DNA from 4 places in the Mesorhizobium ciceri biovar biserrulae genome. Region 1 is predicted to be linked to each of the others. Evidence: predicted binding sites of a transcription regulator. Region 1 holds the regulator's gene; each other region holds the start of a gene.
The links. The regulator PhoB, encoded in region 1, activates phosphate uptake and scavenging genes when phosphate is short. The targets are predictions, from matches to a motif close to TGTCATNNANCTGTCAT.
Positions count from the first base shown of each region.

Region 1 (4,861 bases):
CCGCGGTGCCGCGCGCCATGCGCGACGGGTCGCTCGGCCTCGGCGCGACCCGCTCCGAGACGATCAAGCGGGTGATCCTGCCGGCGGCACTGCCCGGCATCGTCGGCGCCATCCTGCTGACTGCCTCGCGCGCCATCGGCGAAACGATGATTGTCGTGCTGGCGGCGGGCGTCGCCGCCAACCTCACCATCAACCCGTTCGAGGCGATGACGACCATCACCGTCAAGATCGTCAACCAGCTCACCGGCGACCTCGAGTTCAATTCGCCGCAGACGCTGGTCGCCTTCGCGCTCGGGCTGACGCTGTTCACGCTGACGCTGGTGATGAACATCGTCGCGCTCTACATCGTGCGCAAATATCGGGAGCAGTACGAATGACCGACATTCCCATGGATACGATGGTCAGGCCGGCGGCCCATCCGCGCCGCGACATCGGCCTGAAGGCCCGTTACGCCGCCGAACGCCGTTTCCGCATCTATGGCGTCGTGGCGATTTCCGTAGGCCTGGCGTTCCTGGCAATCATGCTGATCACCATCGTCTCGAAAGGCTACACCGCCTTCTGGCAGACGACGGTATCGCTGCCGATCACGTTCGACGAGAAGGTGATCGATCCTTCCGGCAAGCGCGCAACCGATCCGAGCGTTCTGATCAAGGCGAATTATCCCAAGCTCGCAGAAAACGCGCTGGTGGCCAAGCTCGGCATTTCTCCTGATGACAAGCCGATGATCCAGAAGCTCAAGGGCTTCCTTTCGGAAGGCGCCCGCGTCCAGTTGCGCGACATCGTTGCCGCCGATCCCTCGGTGATCGGCACGACACGCGACGTCAACATCCTCGCCGCCGCCAATCTCGACTCGGCTTTCAAGGGCCAGATCGACCTCAGTGTCGAGGAAGCGCGACGCAAGGTCTCGGACCAGCAGATCGCCTGGATGAACAAGCTCAAGGCCGAGGGCGCGATGGCCGAGCACTTCAACAGCGGCCTGTTCACCTACGGCGCCTCCAGCCGCCCGGAAACCTCGGGCATGGGCGTGGCGATCATCGGCTCGTTTTATATGATGGTGATCGTGCTGCTGCTCGCGCTGCCGATCGGCGTCGCCGCCTCCATCTATCTGGAGGAATTCGCCAAGAAGAACCGTTTCACCGACCTTATCGAGGTCAACATCAACAATCTGGCCGCAGTGCCGTCAATCGTCTTCGGCTTGCTCGGCCTCGCGGTGTTTATCAATTTCCTGGGCATGCCGCGCTCCGCCGCTTTCGTCGGTGGCCTGGTGCTGACGCTGATGACGCTGCCGACGATCATCATCGCGACGCGCGCCGCGCTTGCCGCGGTGCCGCCGTCGATCCGCTCGGCAGCTCTCGGCCTTGGCGCCTCCAAGATGCAGATGGTGTTCCAGCACATCCTGCCGCTTGCCGCACCCGGCATCCTCACCGGCACTATCATCGGTCTTGCGCGCGCGCTCGGCGAAACCGCGCCTCTGCTGTTGATCGGCATGGTCGCCTTCGTCGCCGATCCACCGACGACGCCTTTCGATCCGGCCACCGCGCTGCCGGTGCAGATCTATATGTGGGCGAACGAGGCCGAACGCGCCTTCGTCGAGCGTATGTCCGGCGCCATCATCATCCTGCTCGTCTTCCTCATGGCCATGAACATCACCGCGATCGTGCTTCGGCGTCGGTTCGAGCGGCGCTGGTAGAAAAAAGGCATTTTGGTATGAACATCATGACCGAACAGTCCCTTGAAAACGCAGTGGGCGACAAGATGAAGTCGAACGAAGTGATCAAAATGCGCGGCGACAAGGTCGGCGTGTTCTACGGCGAGAAGCAGGCGCTGTTCGACGTCGATCTCGACGTCCGCCTGAACCAGGTGACGGCGCTGATCGGCCCCTCCGGCTGCGGCAAGTCCACCTTCCTGCGCTGCCTCAACCGCATGAACGACACCATCGATTCAGCACGGGTAACCGGCAAGATCACGCTCGACGAAGAGGACATCTACGACAAGAACATCGATGTCGTCGAACTCAGGGCGCGCGTCGGCATGGTGTTCCAGAAACCCAATCCGTTCCCAAAGTCGATCTACGAGAACGTCGCCTATGGTCCGCGCATCCACGGATTGGCCAAGCGCAAGGCCGACATGGATCAGATCGTCGAGTCCAGCCTGAAGAAGGCGGCGATCTGGAACGAGGTCAAGGACCGTTTGCAGGAACCTGGCACGGGTCTTTCCGGTGGCCAGCAGCAGCGCCTGTGCATTGCACGCGCCATCGCCGTGTCACCCGAGGTGATCCTGATGGACGAACCGTGTTCGGCGCTCGACCCGATCGCCACCGCTCGCGTCGAGGAACTTATCGACGAACTGCGTCAGAACTATACGATCGTCATCGTCACCCATTCGATGCAGCAGGCAGCGCGCGTGTCGCAGCGCACCGCGATGTTCCATCTTGGCTATCTGGTCGAGGAGGGCGCCACCGACAAGATGTTCACCACCCCCGACGACAAACGCACCCAGGACTACATCACCGGCCGGTTCGGCTGATCTCTGGCATATGAGGGACGAAGATCATGGGTGAACATACCGTCGCATCTTTCGATGAGGATCTGGAGCAGATCAGCCAGCTGATCCGCGACATGGGCGATCTCGCCCGCTCGATGGTCGGTGGCTCGACCAGGGCTTTGCTCAATTCGGACAATGCGCTGGCGCAGCGGGTGGTTTCCGATGACGCCATCATGGATGCACGCCAGCGCGAGCTGGACGATCGTGCCATCACGCTGATCGCCAAGCGCCAGCCGATGGCCAACGATCTGCGTGCGGTGGTCGGTTCGATCCGCATGGCCGGCGACCTCGAGCGCATCGGGGACCTTGCCAAGAACATCGCCAAGCGCGTCGGCACTGTCGGGCTGAGCGTCACGCCGCACGACCTTTCGCATTCGATCGACGCAATGGCGCAGCTGGTGCTGATCCAGGTGCAGGGGGTCGTCGACGAGTATGCCGCCGCTGACGCGGCAGCGCTTGCCACGCTCAGAAACAATGATGAACGCATCGACGTCAAATACACATCGGTGTTCCGCGAACTGCTGACCTACATGATGGAAGATCCGCGCAACATCACGGCGTGCACGCACCTGTTGTTTTGCGCCAAGAACCTCGAGCGGATCGGCGACCACGTGACCAACATCGCCGAAAATGCCTATTATGTTTTGACCGGCACGCAGTTGCCAGCCAATCGTCCGAAGCAGGACGAGACGGCAATGTCCGCGCCAGCGGCATGACAGGGGTGACCAGCCGATGATCGCGCCACGCATCATGGTGGTGGAGGATGAGGAGCCGCTAGGCGTGCTGCTCCGCTACAATCTCGAATCCGAAGGTTATCAGGTCGAAGTGGTGACGCGCGGCGACGAGGCCGAAATCCGGCTGCAGGAGAACGTTCCAGACCTTCTGGTGCTCGACTGGATGGTGCCTGCGGTTTCCGGTATCGAACTCTGCCGCCGGCTAAGGATGCGTCCCGAGACCGAGCGGCTGCCGATCATCATGCTGACCGCGCGAGGCGAGGAAAGCGACCGCGTGCGCGGCCTCTCGACCGGTGCCGACGACTATCTGGTCAAGCCTTTCTCGACGCCGGAGTTCATGGCCAGGGTCAAGGCGCTGCTGCGCCGGGCCAAGCCGGAAGTGCTGTCCAGCGTGCTCAAGGTCGGCGATATCGTGCTCGATCGCGAGTCGCACCGCGTCTATCGCAAGAAGAGCGAGATCCGGCTCGGGCCGACGGAATTCCGCCTGCTTGAATTCATGATGCGCCATCCAGGCCGCGTGTTCTCGCGCAGCCAACTGCTCGACAATGTCTGGGGCGAGACGATCTACATCGACGAACGCACGGTCGATGTGCATGTCGGCCGGCTGCGCAAGGCGGTCAACAACGGCCGCATGCCCGATGTCATTCGCACCATCCGTGGGGCGGGTTACGCCATTCGCGAGGACTGAACTCCCTCGTTTGAACTCACGCCACGTTCTTGCCGCCGAAACCGGATCTCGCCTGCACGCCCGGCGCAAAAATCTCCTGATCGACGAAGATCAGCGCCCGCATGGCGCAGCCTTCGCGGATCAGCGGCAGTTCGTTCGGCTCGGTGTCGAAGGAAATCGACTTGGAATGCTGGCCGCCGGCGGTCTGGGCAATCGCTTGCCGCAATGCCGGCTCGATCAGGTCGAAGGCGGCGGCGCTGACGCCGACCATGGCGACCGGCGCCGGATCGATCAGCGCGAACAGGCTGCCGAGGCCGTAGCCGAGCGCTTCGCCGGCCTTGCGATAGGCTTCCCGTTCGGGTCCGTCCCTTTCGCGGGCGGCGGCAGCCAGGGCGCGCATGTCGGCATCGCTGACATCGGCGACGGGTTCTGCATCCTCGCCCATCTGCCGCGCGTTGCGCCAGATGGCATAATTGCCGGCATAGGCTTCGACGCAGCCGCGCCGTCCGCAGCGACACAGCGCCCCGTTCGGCCGATGAATCATGTGGCCGAATTCGCCGCCCGAGGAATGGGTGCCGGTGAACAATTCGCCCTTCAGCACCAGCCCCATGCCGATGCCGTGCGACAAAAGGATAGCGATGAAATCGTCGCGGTAACGATCGGGGTCGCGCCAGCGCAGCGCCACCGCCATCATGTTGCAGTCGTTCTCCATAATGGCTGGGATGCCGAACTCGTCTTCGAATAGGTCGGCGAAGGCGATGTCGGTGTGCGGCGTGATCGGCGACCACAGCATGGCGCGGGCACGGGTGTCGGTGATGCCCTGGACGGCCAGCGCGATACGGGCGATGCTGCGCACGTCCAGGTCGGGATCTTCCAGGCGGCGACGCACGATTGCCGTGCACTCACCGATCAGCGA
Region 1 is NZ_CP015064.1:5,595,080-5,599,940, reverse strand. Features, by position in the region: gene pstC (phosphate ABC transporter permease subunit PstC) at 1-377, shown strand, start outside; gene pstA (phosphate ABC transporter permease PstA) at 374-1,690, shown strand; gene pstB (phosphate ABC transporter ATP-binding protein PstB) at 1,708-2,526, shown strand; gene phoU (phosphate signaling complex protein PhoU) at 2,553-3,260, shown strand; gene phoB (phosphate regulon transcriptional regulator PhoB) at 3,277-3,966, shown strand; gene A4R29_RS26375 (ROK family protein) at 3,983-4,861, opposite strand, start outside.

Region 2 (4,861 bases), 780 kb from region 1:
CGCCATCCATGATGACGTCGATCCTGTCGCCAACGGCATCGACGATCTCGGCAAGCTGGTCGAACGCCGCCCGTGAGCCATCCAACTGCCGCCCGCCATGGTTCGACAGCACGATGCCGCTGCAGCCGATGTCGACAGCGCGTTTGGCATCCTCCACCGACATGACGCCCTTGAGGCAGAACGGACCCGACCAGAGCTTGACCATATCGGCGACGTCGTCCCATGTCATCGACGGATCGAGCATCTCGGTGAAGTAACGGCTGATCGACATCGTGCCGCCGCCCATGTCGACATGCTCGTCGAGCTGCGGCAGCTTGAAGTCCTCATGGATGAAATAGTTGATCGCCCAGGCCGGCTTGAGCGCGAACTGCGCCATTCCGGTAAGGTTGAGCTTGAAGGGAATGGCAAAGCCGGTTCGTTTGTCGCGCTCGCGGTTTCCCCCGGTGATGCTGTCGACGGTCAGCATCATCACCTCGACCCCGACCGCCTTTGCCCGCTGCATCATCGCCCGGTTAAGACCGCGATCCCGGTGGAAATAGAACTGGTAGACCTGCGGGCCGCTGCTGATGCTGCGCGCCTCCTCGAGGCTGACGGTGCCCAGCGACGACACGCCGAACATCGTGCCGTATTTGGCGGCGGCCTTGGCGACCGCGCGCTCGCCCTGGTGATGGAACAGGCGCTGCAAGGCGGTCGGCGAGCAATAGAACGGCATCGCCAGCTTCTGGCCCATGACCGTCACCGACATGTCGACCTCGCTCACCCCGCGCAGCACGTTGGGAACCAGATCGCAGGTCTCGAAGCTTTCGGTGTTGCGGCGATAGGTGACCTCGTCGTCGGCCGCGCCGTCGATGTAGTTGAAGATCGGCCCCGGCAGCCGCTGCTGCGCCATGCGGCGGTAATCGGAAAAGTTGTGACAGTCGCTGAGCCGCATCATCGAATTCCAAAGGCCATGGCGGGACAAGTTTCTCGCCACCGTTCGATGCATCGAATATCAACCTGTTGTCGGCGTGCCAACGGACTATTTTTCGAGCTGCCCTCCGGACATGGCCATGAGCAAAAAAAGGGACGCCGAAGCGCCCCTTTCTGGTCTAATCCGATTGACGAAGATTACATGCCGAGATCCGAACGAAGCTCGGCCCTGGCCACTTCATACTCGGCCTTGAAGTCGTCCCGGTTGAGCAGGACCGCGGCGATGACGCTGCCGGAAATCCTGCCCATCTCGACGTCGGACGCATAGTGGATGCCGCCGACCTCGCGGTTGTGGGCGTATTCGGCCGCACGCGCCATGATCTCTGCGCGCTTTTCAGGAACCATATCGGACAGGATAATGCCCATCATGGTGCCGACGGTGGCGTGGCCGGACGGCCAGGAACCGGAGCTCGACAACTTGACCGCCGGCTTGATGAGGTCGCTGAGCTGGTGCGGACGCGGGCGCTTCCAGATATCCTTGGCCGGATCGACGACGGCGCCTTCGGTGGCCACGACGCGGTCGAAGAAGGCGCTGAATTTGGGCAGCGTTTCCTTGTTGAATTTCGGCCCCATGACATTGGCGAAGCGCCAGACATTCTCGTCGGCATCGGCGACGGCGCTGGCCACCATCTCGGGCGTGCGTGTCACCTGCAGCATCAGCACCTCGCCGAGTTCGGCCTTGGTCTGCGCGGAATCGTTTGCCGGCGGCGGCGGCAGGATCATCGTCAGGTCGACATCCTTGTTGGTGACGAAAGGCTGGGCGTCCTCCGCTTGCGCGGCCGAGCCGACGATGAGCAGCAACAGGCCTGCCGCGAGCGATGCGTATCTTTTCATGGGTGCGATCCTTTGATGAGAGCAGCACAGGATCGCCGGATGCGGTGACGGCCATGTGACATGGCCGGCTTCTGGAAATGCAAAAGGGCGCCTCTCGGCGCCCTTCGTGATCACTTGATCGTGTGGCTTAATGCGCCACGCCTTCCCACACCTTGCGCTTGGTGAGATAGACCAGCGCGCCGAACAAAAGCAAGAACACCAGAACGCGAAAACCGGTCTTCTTGCGGTCTTCCATATGCGGCTCGGCCGCCCATGCCAGGAAGGCGGAGACGTCGCGGGAATACTGGTCGATGGTCTGCGGCGCACCGTCATCATAGGTCACCTGGCCGTCGGAGAGCGGCTTGGGCATCTTCAGCGACACGCCGGACATGAAGTACGGATTGTAGTGGGTGCCTTCCGGGATGACCATGCCGGCCGGCGGCGTCTGGTCGTAGCCGGTCAGCAGCGAGTGGATATAGTCGGGGCCGCCCGCGTCGTACTGGGTAAAGATATCGAAGACGAACTGCGGAAAACCGCGTTCGACACCGCGAGCCTTGGCCAGCAGGGACATGTCTGGCGGAGCAGCACCGCCATTGGAGGCAGCGGCGGCTTCCTCATTGGCGAAGGGCGGCGGGAAGTGGTCGGACGGCTTGCCCGGACGGTCGAACATGTCGCCGGCATCGTTGGGACCGTCGTGGATGGTGTACTCGGCCGACAGCGTCTTGATCTGCGCATCGGAATAGCCGAGGTCCGACAGCGTGCGGAACGCCACCAGGTTCATCGAATGGCAGGCCGAGCAGACTTCCTTGTAGACCTTGAGGCCGCGCTGCAGCTGCGCCTTGTCATAGGTGCCGAATGGGCCGGTGAAACTCCAGTCCATTTCCTTCGGCTCGTCGATCGGGAAATGCGTCGGATTGGCCACATTGTGTGCCTCTTCGGCGGCGATCGCCCGAGTGCCCGCGGCCCCAGCGGCGACGGCCACAAGGCCGATCAGCGCCAGCGAGGTGAGAATCTTTTTCATGCCAAATCCCCTTAGATTCTCTACCCGCTCAGCCTTTGGTTTCCGGAGCCGCCGTAGCGCCCGCCGGATGTCCGCTGCCGCCCTTGTTCTTCTCAAGCACCGCCTCGGTGATCGAGTTCGGCAGCCGTCGCGGCGTCTCAATCAGGCCGAGCACCGGCAGCGCGATCAGGAAGAAGGCGAAGTAGAACAATGTCGCCATCTGCGCCATGAACACATAGCTGCCTTCCGCCGGCTGCGAGCCCAGCCAGCCAAGCAGGATGGCATCGGCCACGAACAGCCAGAAGAACAGCTTGTACCAGGGCCGGTAAACAGCCGAGCGCACCTTCGAAGTGTCGAGCCAAGGCACCAGGAACAACATGACGATGGCGCCGAACATGCATAGCACGCCGCCGAGCTTGGAGTTGATCGGCCCGACATTGAAGGTGATGGCGCGCAGGATCGCGTAGAACGGCAGGAAGTACCATTCGGGCACGATGTGGGCCGGCGTCTTCAGCGGGTTGGCGACGATGTAGTTGTCGGGATGACCGAGATAGTTCGGCAGGTAGAAGACGAAATAGGCGAAGAAGAACAGGAACACGATCATGCCGAACGCGTCCTTGATGGTCGCGTAGGGGGTGAAGGCCACGGTGTCGGTCTTCGACTTGACCTCGATGCCCGTCGGGTTCGACTGGCCGACGACATGCAGCGCCCAGATGTGCAAAACGACGACGCCTGCGATCATGAACGGCAACAGATAGTGCAGCGCAAAGAAACGGTTCAGCGTCGGGTTGTCGACGGCAAAGCCGCCGAGCAGCAGCTGCTGGATCCAGTCGCCGACCAGCGGAATGGCGCTGAAGAAGCCGGTGATGACGGTGGCGCCCCAGAAGCTCATCTGGCCCCACGGCAGCACGTAGCCCATGAAGCCGGTCGCCATCATCAGGAGATAGATGATGCAGCCGAGGATCCACAGCAGTTCGCGCGGCGCCTTGTAGGAGCCGTAATAGAGGCCACGGAAGATGTGGATGTAGACGGCGACGAAGAAGAACGAGGCGCCGTTCGAATGCATGTAGCGCAGCAGCCAGCCCGAATTCACGTCGCGCATGATCTTCTCGACCGAGCCGAAGGCCAGATTGGTGTCGGCCGTGTAATGCATGGCCAGCACGATGCCGGTCAGGATCTGCGCCACCAGCATGATCGACAGGATGCCGCCAAAGGTCCATGCATAGTTGAGGTTGCGCGGCACCGGATAGGCAACGAAGCTGTCATAGACCAGCCGCGGCAGCGGCATGCGGGCGTCGAACCAGCGTCCGAGACCGGTTTTGGGCGTATAGGTCGAGTGTCCCTCGCTCATCGAAATATCCCCCTGCCTCAACCGATAAGGATCTTGGTATCGGAAATGAACTTGAATACCGGAACCGCCATGTTCTCCGGCGCCGGGCCTTTGCGGATGCGGCCGGCGGTGTCGTATTGCGAACCGTGGCACGGGCAGAACCAGCCGCCGAAATCGCCTTCCTGGCCAAGCGGAATGCAGCCGAGATGCGTGCAGACCTGAACCATCACCATCCAGGCTTCCTTGCCGGGCGTGGTGCGATTGGCGTCGGTCGCCGGTGCGTCGGCCGGGAGATTGGCGTTGCGGGCGATCGGATCCTTGAGATCGGCCAGCTTGACCGCCTCGCCGTCCTTCATTTCCTGTTCGGTGCGGTTGCGGACCACGACCGGCTTGCCGCGCCATTTGACGATCAGCGACATGCCCGGCGTCAGCGAGGCGACGTCGACTTCGACCGAGGCGAGCGCCAGCGTCGAGGCGTCAGGGCGCATCTGGTCGATGAACGGCCACGCGAAAGCACCCGCGCCGACCACTGCGGCCATGCCGGTGGCGACGTAGAGAAAATCACGACGGTTGGGATCCTGGGTGTCGGTTGCGCTCACGGGTGCCTGATCCTTTCGCCTCTTCCGTGCCGGTGGTTGAGCCTTGTTCCCCGCTCAATTACGCCAACCCGACAGCGCATGGCGAACAGGCTTGCGAATTCCTCCGGCATTTGGACTTCGGTTTATGCGTGAAGCCCGTTTTTGTCCAGA
Region 2 is NZ_CP015064.1:4,812,852-4,817,712, forward strand. Features, by position in the region: gene A4R29_RS22695 (alpha-hydroxy acid oxidase) at 1-931, opposite strand, end outside; gene A4R29_RS22700 (acid phosphatase) at 1,108-1,803, opposite strand; gene A4R29_RS22705 (cytochrome c1) at 1,931-2,803, opposite strand; gene A4R29_RS22710 (cytochrome b) at 2,832-4,133, opposite strand; gene petA (ubiquinol-cytochrome c reductase iron-sulfur subunit) at 4,151-4,711, opposite strand.
Region 2: a site for PhoB is predicted at 1,848-1,864, ahead of A4R29_RS22700 (acid phosphatase). Genes of this name have one in related genera too.

Region 3 (4,861 bases), 3.0 Mb from region 1:
GAGATCAAGGTCAACGCCGCCAAGATGCAGATTTCGACCACCGATGTCGCCATCGACATCATCGCCATGCACAAATGGTATGGCGAGTTCCATGTGCTGAAGGACATCAACCTGAAAGTGATGCGCGGCGAGCGCATCGTCATCTGCGGCCCCTCCGGCTCCGGCAAATCGACCATGATCCGCTGCATCAACCGCCTGGAGGAACACCAGAAGGGCAAGATCATCGTCGACGGTAAAGAATTGACCAACGATCTCAAGAAGATCGACGAGGTGCGCCGCGAGGTCGGCATGGTGTTCCAGCACTTCAACCTGTTCCCGCATCTGACCATCCTGGAGAACTGCACGCTGGCGCCGATCTGGGTGCGCAAGACGCCGAAGAAGCAGGCCGAGGAAATCGCCATGCATTTCCTCAAGCGCGTCAAGATCCCGGAACAGGCCAACAAATATCCCGGCCAGCTTTCCGGCGGCCAGCAGCAGCGTGTGGCGATTGCCCGCTCGCTGTGCATGAACCCGCGCATCATGCTGTTCGACGAGCCGACCTCGGCGCTCGATCCGGAGATGATCAAGGAAGTGCTGGAGACCATGGTTGGCCTTGCCGAAGAAGGCATGACCATGCTGTGCGTCACCCACGAGATGGGTTTTGCCCGCAAGGTCGCCAACCGGGTGATCTTCATGGACCAGGGCCAGATCGTCGAGCAGAACACGCCGGCCGAGTTCTTCGACCACCCGCGCCATGAGCGCACGAAGCTGTTCCTGTCGCAGATCCTGCACTAGGCTTTCGATGTTTGCGAGGAGCCCGGCTGAAACACTGCCGGGCTCTTTTGCGTATGGGATAACAGGCGACCGTTCCTGTCGCGCTGGAGCGCTTTTGCAGAGCCGCCTTTCATGAAGAGACTGGGACGTTTTCTAGGCCTTCTGTTGATTGTCGTCGCTCTCGCCGTGACGACGGGCACCCTCGTGCCGCGGCCGCTGTGGCCGGCGGCCGCCGCCATGCCCGCCGCGACGCGCCACATCCTGGTGCTGAACAATCCGATCCACACCGATATCGCCATCCCGGTCGACGATGCCGTGCGCCGGCGTTTCCACTTCCTGGTCGACGCCGGCATACCGGCCGACAGGCCGGAGGTCCGCTACATCGTCTTCGGCTGGGGCGGTCGCGCCTTCTACCTGGAGACGCCGACATGGTCCGAGCTGAAGGCGGTACCGGTGATGAAGGCACTGACCCTCGACGCGTCGGTCATGCATGTCGATGTCGCCGGTGACATCCTCGAACCGCGTCCTGACATCGCGGGGTTCGACATCACAGAGGACCGGTTCGCGGCGTTGCTCGATTTCATCGATGCGAGTTTCCAGCGCGGACCGGAAGGCCCGATCCTCGTTCCGGACGCGGCCTATTCCAGGTTCGACGGCTTCTACGAAGCCAACGGCCATTTCAACGCACTGATCGGCTGCAACACCTGGACGGCGGCCGCCTTGCGCACCGCAGGCCTGCGCACCGGCTGGTGGAACCCGCTGCCTGTATCGCTCGGGCTATCGATGCGGCTGTATAATTAGCGTGGGCATTCCGCGAATTGGCGAGTGTCGCGTTCCTTCACACCCCCCTCTGTCCCGCCAACCTTTCGCAGGTTTCAGCTTTCGTCAGCCTCCGGTGCCCGCCAGCCATAGAGCCAGTCCAAATCCGCCGCGAGTTTTTCCGACGAGCGCATTTTCAGGAACACGTTGCGCGCAATCGCCACCGGCCCTGCGGCATGCCAGGCCAGCCGGTTGACAGCGCCGCGTCGGGCGACCTGCGCGACACGCGGCCGCCGCGACTGCTCCCAAACCGCAAGCGCGGCCAGCGGGTCCGTAGGGGAGGCGTAGACGGCGTCGGCAAGCGTCGCCGCATCCTCGATCGCCATGGCCGCACCTTGCGCCGCGAATGGGGTCATCGCATGCGCGGCGTCGCCGATCAGCGCCATGCCGTTCGGTGTTGTCCAGGGCTGTTGCGGGTCGACAGTGTGGATCGGCCACGCGGTCCACGGGCCGGCCTGCTCGACCAGACGGGCAAGTTCTGCCGCAGTGCCGGCAAGAGCTCGGGTCAGGATCCCGGCGTCGGCGTTGCCGGACCAGCCCTCGGCAATGCGGTCGCCCCTGGTGAAGGCAGCGAGATTGAAGGCCGCACCCTTGCTGACGGGATAGGCCACCATATGGAAGCCGGGATGCAGGAAGGTGGTGACGCAGTCCCTGGCTCCGATGGCGGCAAAGCTCTGCCCCGCGGCGCTATCGGCTGCGATGGTCGCGCGCCAGGCCAGTTCGCCGGAGAAATGGTTTCTTGGCGAAGCCGACCCCTTGGCCGAGTCGACAAGTGCGCGCACCGACGACCAGACGCCATCGGCCCCGACCAGCAGGAAGCCCTCCGCCTCGATGGTCTTGCCGTCGATCTCGGCCGTCGCCGTGATGCCATGCGGGCCGGAGGCAACGTCGCCGATGCGCGCGCCGGTGGTGAGATGGATATCCGGCACCTCGGCAACGCGCGCGGTCAATGCGCTCTGCAGATCGGCCCTGTGCGCGACGAGATAGGGTGCTTGCCAGCGGGTTTCGGCGGCTTGCCCCAGCGGCACGCGCGCCAGTTCACGCAAGGTCGCGGCCTTCTTCAACACCACGGCTTGCGGCCGCACAGCTGCCGGCAGCAGCCGGTCGAGCACGCCGAGCTGGCGAAGGATGCGCGTCGCGTTTGGAGAGAGCTGGATGCCGGCGCCGGCAGCTTCCAGGCGCTGCGCCTGTTCGAACACCCGAACCGCGTAGCCGCGCGAGGCGAATGCAAGGGCTGCGGTCAATCCGGCGACACCGGCCCCGGCGACGACAATTTGCCGGGAACGCGTGTCGTTCATCGGGCTGGTCGCGAAAGTCTCAGGCGGCCTGTTCGATGTAGATGCATCCGGCCGGCAGCGTTTCCGTCGCCTTCAGCTTCGGCGAATAGCGGTAGAGCGTCGAGCAATAGGGACAGACTTTTTCATTGTCGTCGCCCATGTCCAGAAACACATGCGGGTGGTCGAAAGGCGGATTGGCGCCCGTGCACATGAATTCCTTCACGCCGATGTCGATTGCCGGATAGCCCGCATCGTTCTGAAAATGGGGAATGGAACCGCCTGCCATCGTCGTCTCCTTAACGCAGTCTCGTCTGCATCTGGATCATATCAGGCCTCTTTGCAAGTTCGATGAAATCAAACTGTCGCAAAAGCCTGTCAGAGGATAAGTTAAGCCGGTTAACCCATGGCCCGAAAACCGATTTCGGTTTTCGGGAGGGACCATGGGTCGCTAGAGTGACTGGCTAGCCGGCTTGAGCGGGTGTGGAAGAGCGGGAATCATGAACGAACTGAAGCCGGTGCAGAACGAATTCGTGGATGTCGAGGTGGCTCGCCCGGAAGGCGGCAACCCTGACCGGTTTGTCAACCGCGAGTTTTCCTGGCTGCAGTTCAACCGGCGCGTTCTCGAGGAATCGCTGAACCTCAATCACCCGCTGCTGGAGCGCGTCCGCTTCCTGTCGATCTCGGCCGCCAATCTCGACGAGTTCTTCATGGTCCGTGTCGCCGGTCTTGCCGGCCAGGTGCGCGAGGGCATCACGCTGAAGAGCCCCGACGGCCGCACCCCCGAACAGCAGCTCGAACAGCTGCTGCGTGAGGTCGAGCGGCTGCAGGAAGACCAGCAGAAGAGCCTTTCGGCGCTCACCGTGCTGCTCAACAAGGAAGGCATCGAGAGCATCACCCGCGATGCGCTGACCAAGGACGAGAAAATCTGGCTGGAAGACCATTTCCAGGAGCAGGTTTTCCCGGTGCTGACCCCGCTGTCGATCGACCCGGCGCATCCGTTCCCGTTCATCCCCAATCTCGGCTTCTCGATGGCGCTGCAATTGCGCCATCGCAAGAATGGCGAGGAGATGAGCGCGCTGCTGCGCCTGCCGGTGGCGCTGAAGCGCTTCATCCGTCTGCCGGACCGCAAGCATCATGTCCGCTTCATCCCGCTGGAAGAGGCTGTCGGCCTCTATATCGGCAAGCTCTTCCCCGGCTATGAGGTCAAGGGCTCCGGCACGTTCCGCATCATCCGTGACAGCGATATCGAGGTCGAGGAGGAATCCGAGGACCTCGTGCGCCTGTTCGAAACGGCGCTGAAGCGGCGTCGGCGCGGATCGGTGATCCGCATCGAGTTCGACAGGCTGATGCCTGGCGAATTGCGCGATTTCGTCGCCGGCGAGCTTGGCGTGTCGTCCAGCCGCATCAGCGTCTTGACCGGTCCATTGGCGCTCAGCCAGATTTCCGAGATCGTCGCCGTTCCCCGCGACGACCTGAAATTCACGCCCTACAATCCGCGTTTTCCCGAGCGCATCCGCGAGCATGGCGGCGATTGTTTCGCCGCCATCCGCGAGAAGGACATCGTCGTCCATCACCCTTACGAATCCTTCGATGTGGTGGTGCAGTTCCTGCGCCAGGCAATGGCCGATCCGGAGGTGGTGGCGATCAAGCAGACGCTTTACCGCACCTCCAACGACAGCCCGATCGTGCGCGCGCTGGTCGACGCGGCCGAGGCCGGCAAGTCGGTCACCGCGCTGGTCGAACTCAAGGCGCGTTTCGACGAGGAAGCCAACATCCGCTGGGCGCGCGACCTGGAGCGGGCCGGCGTGCAGGTGGTGTTCGGCTTTCTCGAACTGAAGACACATGCGAAAATGTCGCTGGTGGTGCGGCGCGAGGACGGCAAGCTGCGCAACTACGTGCATCTTGGCACCGGCAACTACCACCCGGTCACCGCGCGCATCTACACCGACCTGTCCTTCTTCACCACAGATCCGACGATTGCCCGCGATGTCGCCCAGCTGTTCAATTTCATC
Region 3 is NZ_CP015064.1:2,231,646-2,236,506, forward strand. Features, by position in the region: gene A4R29_RS10055 (amino acid ABC transporter ATP-binding protein) at 25-774, shown strand; gene A4R29_RS10060 (TIGR02117 family protein) at 886-1,554, shown strand; gene A4R29_RS10065 (FAD-dependent monooxygenase) at 1,629-2,870, opposite strand; gene A4R29_RS10070 (zinc-finger domain-containing protein) at 2,890-3,135, opposite strand; gene A4R29_RS10075 (RNA degradosome polyphosphate kinase) at 3,347-4,861, shown strand, end outside.
Region 3: a site for PhoB is predicted at 3,199-3,215, ahead of A4R29_RS10075 (RNA degradosome polyphosphate kinase). Genes of this name have one in related genera too.

Region 4 (4,861 bases), 2.9 Mb from region 1:
AAGATGGTCCTGCCGGAAACGCAACGACTACGGACCGATTTTTGCCCGAACCGCCGGGTTGCGGGCCGCATTACACGAAAAATAGCTGAGGTCCAAGCCGAAATGGTCTCTTTACACAACCCGCCGGCGTTGCTGCAGAACCTCGTTCAAATCATAGCCATGCCGCCATTTACGTGGATGGTCTGGCCGGTGACGTAGGCGGCTTCGTTGGAGGCGAGATAAGCGACGGCGGACGCGACTTCGACGCTGGTGCCCATGCGCCGCGTCGGGATCGCCGCCATGATCGCCTCTTTCTGCTTGTCGTTGAGCTTGTCGGTCATTGCCGATTCGATGAAGCCTGGTGCAACGCAGTTAACGGTGATGTTGCGGGTGGCGATCTCCTGCGCCAGCGACTTGGAGAAGCCGATCATGCCGGCCTTGGAGGCGCAGTAATTGGTCTGGCCGGGGTTGCCGGTCACGCCGACCACCGAGGTGATGTTGATGATGCGGCCATGGCGGCGGCGCATCATCGGATGGGTGAGTTCGCGGGTGAGCCGGAAAACGGCGGTCAGATTGACCTCGATCACGCTGTCCCAATCGGCATCCGACATGCGCACGAACAGCCCGTCCTTGGTGATGCCGGCGTTGTTGACCAGGATGTCGACGCCTTCGAGATCGGCCTCGGCTTTCTGGCCGAGCGCCTTGACCTCGTCACGGTTGGACAAATTGGCCGGGAACAGCTTGACCCGGTCGCCAAGCTCGCTAGCCAGCGCGTCCAATTTCTCGATGCGGGTGCCATGCAGGCCGACGATCGCGCCTTGCGCATGCAGCATCCGGGCGATCGCCTCGCCGATGCCTCCCGATGCGCCGGTGACGAGCGCCTTGCGGCCAGTCAATTCGAACATTTTTGTCTCCTGATTGAGAAGAGAACACCCCTTTTGCAGGGAATGGGATCAAATGGGGCTTTATGCAAGCGCTGCTAGCGTTGCCTCGACCTCAGCCGCCGAGCCGACCGACGCAGTGGCGATGTCGCGGTTGATGCGCCGCGCCAATCCCGAAAGCACCTTGCCGGCGCCAATCTCGTAAAGCGTGGTGACGCCATTTGCGCCGAACCACTCCACGGTCTCGCGCCAACGTACGCGGCCGGTTATCTGCTCGACCAGGCGGCGGGCGATCTCGTCCGGATCGCTGGTCGGGCTGACCGTGACATTGGAGAGGACGGGAACGACCGGCGCATTCTTTGTCACACCGGCGAGTGCGTCGCGCATGACGTTCGCGGCCGGCGCCATCAGCGCCGAATGGAAGGGCGCGGACACCTGCAGCATCAGTGCGCGCTTGGCGCCTTTCTCAGTGCACAGTTTCGCCGCCAGTTCGACCGCGGCCCTGGCGCCGGAAATGACCAGTTGGCCGCCGCCATTGTCGTTGGCGATCTGGCAGACGGAGCCTTTGGCGGCTTCCGCGCAAGCGGCTTCGACATCGGCCTGTTCCAATCCGATGATCGCCGCCATGGCGCCCTCGCCGGCCGGCACCGCCGCCTGCATGGCATTGCCGCGGATGCGCAGCAGCCTGGCGGCATCGGCAACCGAAACGAAGCCAGCGGCCGCGAGCGCCGAATATTCGCCCAGCGAATGACCGGCGACATAGGCGACCTTGCCTTTCAGCGAGAAGCCGCGCGATTCCAGCGCCCGGATCGCGGCCAGCGACACCGCCATCAGCGCCGGCTGCGCGTTGGCGGTCAGCATCAACGTCTCTTCCGGCCCTTCCCAGATCAGCTTCGACAGGTTTTCGCCGAGCGCGTCGTCGACTTCCTGGAAAATTCTGCGCGCCTCGGGAAAGGCCTCGGCGAGATCCTTGCCCATGCCGACTGCCTGGCTGCCTTGTCCAGGAAAGGTGAATGCAACGGCCATGCGCGGGCTCCCAAGGGCTGGTTTTGCTTGCCTGATAGACGAGTTTTTCTTGCCTGTGACGCAAGGCAGGCCGCCAAGTCAAGCCCGGTTCGACCCTGCTCGACGGCAGCTTCATCCGCCGAGTGCCTGTTCCGAAAGGCTTTTTGGCGATCACTCCTGATGAAAACCGCTCACGATTCGTTTGCTGGCTCTTCTTATTTTGGCCACAGGCGCTAGCTTTGCGTGACAATTCCATGACAATCGAGTGACGTGCTTGTCGCTGGGTGGGGAAGTTAAAGTGGCAAAGAGTTACAAACGCGCCGGCAAGGCCGCGCCACAGTTCCTGGAAGACGACCCCTCCACCGGCTATCTGCCGGGCAGGAGATGGCCGGTCGTGCGCTATGGGCTGATCAGCCTGGCGATCGCCGCCGTCCTGGTGTTTGCCATCGAACTGATCGTGCGCGGCGACTTTGCCGGCACGGTCTCCTTCTTCCTGCAGCCGCTCAAGCCGGGCTGGACCACCATCGTCGTGTTCGCGCTGATCCTGATCGGCCTCGATGCGGTGCTGGGCCGCAGCCATCAGAGCCTGATGATCGTCGCGCCGCTGACGCTATCGCTTGCCTTCGTCGGCCACCAGAAGTCGCATTATCTCGGCGATCCGCTCTATCCGACCGATTTCCTCTATGCCCGCCAGATCTTTGCGCTGTTGCCGCTTTTGGTGCGCGACCGGCCGATGACCGCGCTCGCCATGGTCGTCGGCATCGTCGCCGGCCTGTCGCTGCTCGTCTATGGCTGGCGGATGTGGCGCCGCAAGGTTCCCGCACTCAGCCGCAAGGGACGCCTTGCGCGGCTGACGCTGGCAGTGCCGCTGCTCGCCTTCTTCGTTTCGATCATGGACTATGCCACCTTCTCCTGGACCAGGGACCGGTTGCAGATCATCCCGATCATGTGGGACCAGAAGGAAAACTATGCCTCCAACGGTTTTGCGCTGGCCTTTGCGCTCAATGTGCCGATGGCGCATGTCTCTGCGCCGCCGGGCTATTCCGACAAGGCGATCGCGGCGATCGCCAGGCCCGATGTGACCGCCTCGGTGCCGGCCGAGAAGCCTGACATCATCATCGTCATGAGCGAGTCCTTCTGGGACCCGACCAAGCTGCCCGGCGTCACCATCACGCCCGATCCGATCCCCAATGTGCGGGCGCTGCGCTCCGGCTCGATGTTCTCGCCGGAGTTCGGCGGCATGACCGCCAATATCGAGTTCGAGGCGCTGACCGGCTTCTCCAACGCGTTCCTGCCGGCCGGCAGCATCCCCTACCAGCAATATGTGCGCACGCCGACGCCGTCGCTGGCAACCTTCCTCAAGAGCCAGGGTTATCGGGCGCGCGCCATCCATCCGGGCACCAACTGGTTCTGGAACCGTGGCGCGGTCTACGCCGATTTCGGCTTCAACGATTTCAAGTCGGAAGAGACGCTGCCGCCAATGCAAAAGCGCGGGCCACTGGCATCGGATGCCGCGATGACCGACGAGATCATCAGCGAGGCCGACGCCAGCGAAGAGCCGGTGTTCTTCTTTGCGGTCAGCCTGCAAAACCACGGTCCCTACGAACCGAACCGCTATTACAGTCCCACGCACAGGGTGCAGGCGCCGATCAGCCAGTGGGCGCGCGAATCGCTGCTCAGCTACGCCGAAGGCTCAGCCGATGCCGATCGCGGTCTCGAACGCCTCGTCGAATGGGCAAAGACACGCTCCCGCCCAACCGTGATCGCCTTCTTCGGCGACCATCTGCCGCCGCTCGGGCCGGTCTATGTCGAAACCGGCTTCCTGAAGGACAATGTCGCGCCGCGCAAGGAAGCGTCGCCCGAGGCTGCCCTCGAGCATCATGAGACGCCGCTGGTCATCTGGTCGAACCGCACCGGGCCAGCTGAGCACATGGGCGCCGTCAGCCCGGCCTTCCTGCCCTATCATATCCTGAAGACGGCCGGCATCAGCCATCCCTACTACACCGGCTTCCTGGGCGAGATGAGCGAACACTACCGTGTCGTCGACCGCAATTTGCTGCTGACGCCGGCTGGCGAGGCCACGCCCGATTGGGCGCGGCAGAAGGAGATCGATCCGGCGATCCGCGATTTCCGCCTGCTGCAGTACGATATGATGTTCGGCAAACGCCACGCGGCACCCGACTTCTTCCCCGAAACGGTCGACAAGATTGTCGCCGCCCATACGAGTTGAGGCCAGCGATTTCCTCAGAGCCTGCTGGTCCGTCTCGGGTCGCGTGTTCAGTTCGTCAATTGCAGCTTCGTGAAGTTGTTGGCGATCTGAAGGAACACGTTCGGCAGTTTGGTCGGATCGTTGACGGCATAATAGTTGCTCGGATCCGAGGCGCAGGCGCTGTAAAGTGCACGGTTGGCTGCGGTGTCGGATTGCAGCACCATGGTGTAGATCTGCACGCCCTCGTTCTTCAATTGCGTGCAAACGTTTTTGGTCCAGCCGTCGACATTGCGCGCAGCGGTCGTCTGGTTGTCCGATCCGAAGCGGCCGCCAGCCAGATAGCCATAGGATGTGTAATCCGACTTTGTCGATTCTTGTTCGCTGGCGCCATAGACGACGTTCTCGCCGTCGGTGAGCAACAGCACGATCTTGCTGATCCCAGGCGTCTTCCACGGCGCTCCGTCGGTGTAGGGCGCGGCGGGCGACAGCACGCGCATACCCCACGACAGGCCCTCGGAGACATTGGTACCCGAGCCATTCCACTCGGTCATCTGACTGGCCGCCTTGCGGAGCTTGTCAAAGTCGTCGGTCAGGGGGACCACCGGGGTCGGACACGCACGGTTCGGGCCGACAGTGACGGGAGAGCCGATCTCGGTGATGAGTTCCTTGGCGGGCGCAACATATTTGGCGATCTTTTCCCTGGCATCCCTGTCATCGGGCGACAGAAGTTCGATGAGATTGCCGAGCAGGTTGCTGAGATCGATGCCCAGAATGTTGATGCCCGACT
Region 4 is NZ_CP015064.1:2,136,835-2,141,695, reverse strand. Features, by position in the region: gene fabG (3-oxoacyl-[acyl-carrier-protein] reductase) at 147-884, opposite strand; gene fabD (ACP S-malonyltransferase) at 945-1,886, opposite strand; gene A4R29_RS09570 (LTA synthase family protein) at 2,140-4,095, shown strand; gene A4R29_RS09565 (pilus assembly protein) at 4,143-4,861, opposite strand, start outside.
Region 4: a site for PhoB is predicted at 2,109-2,125, ahead of A4R29_RS09570 (LTA synthase family protein). Genes of this name have one in related genera too.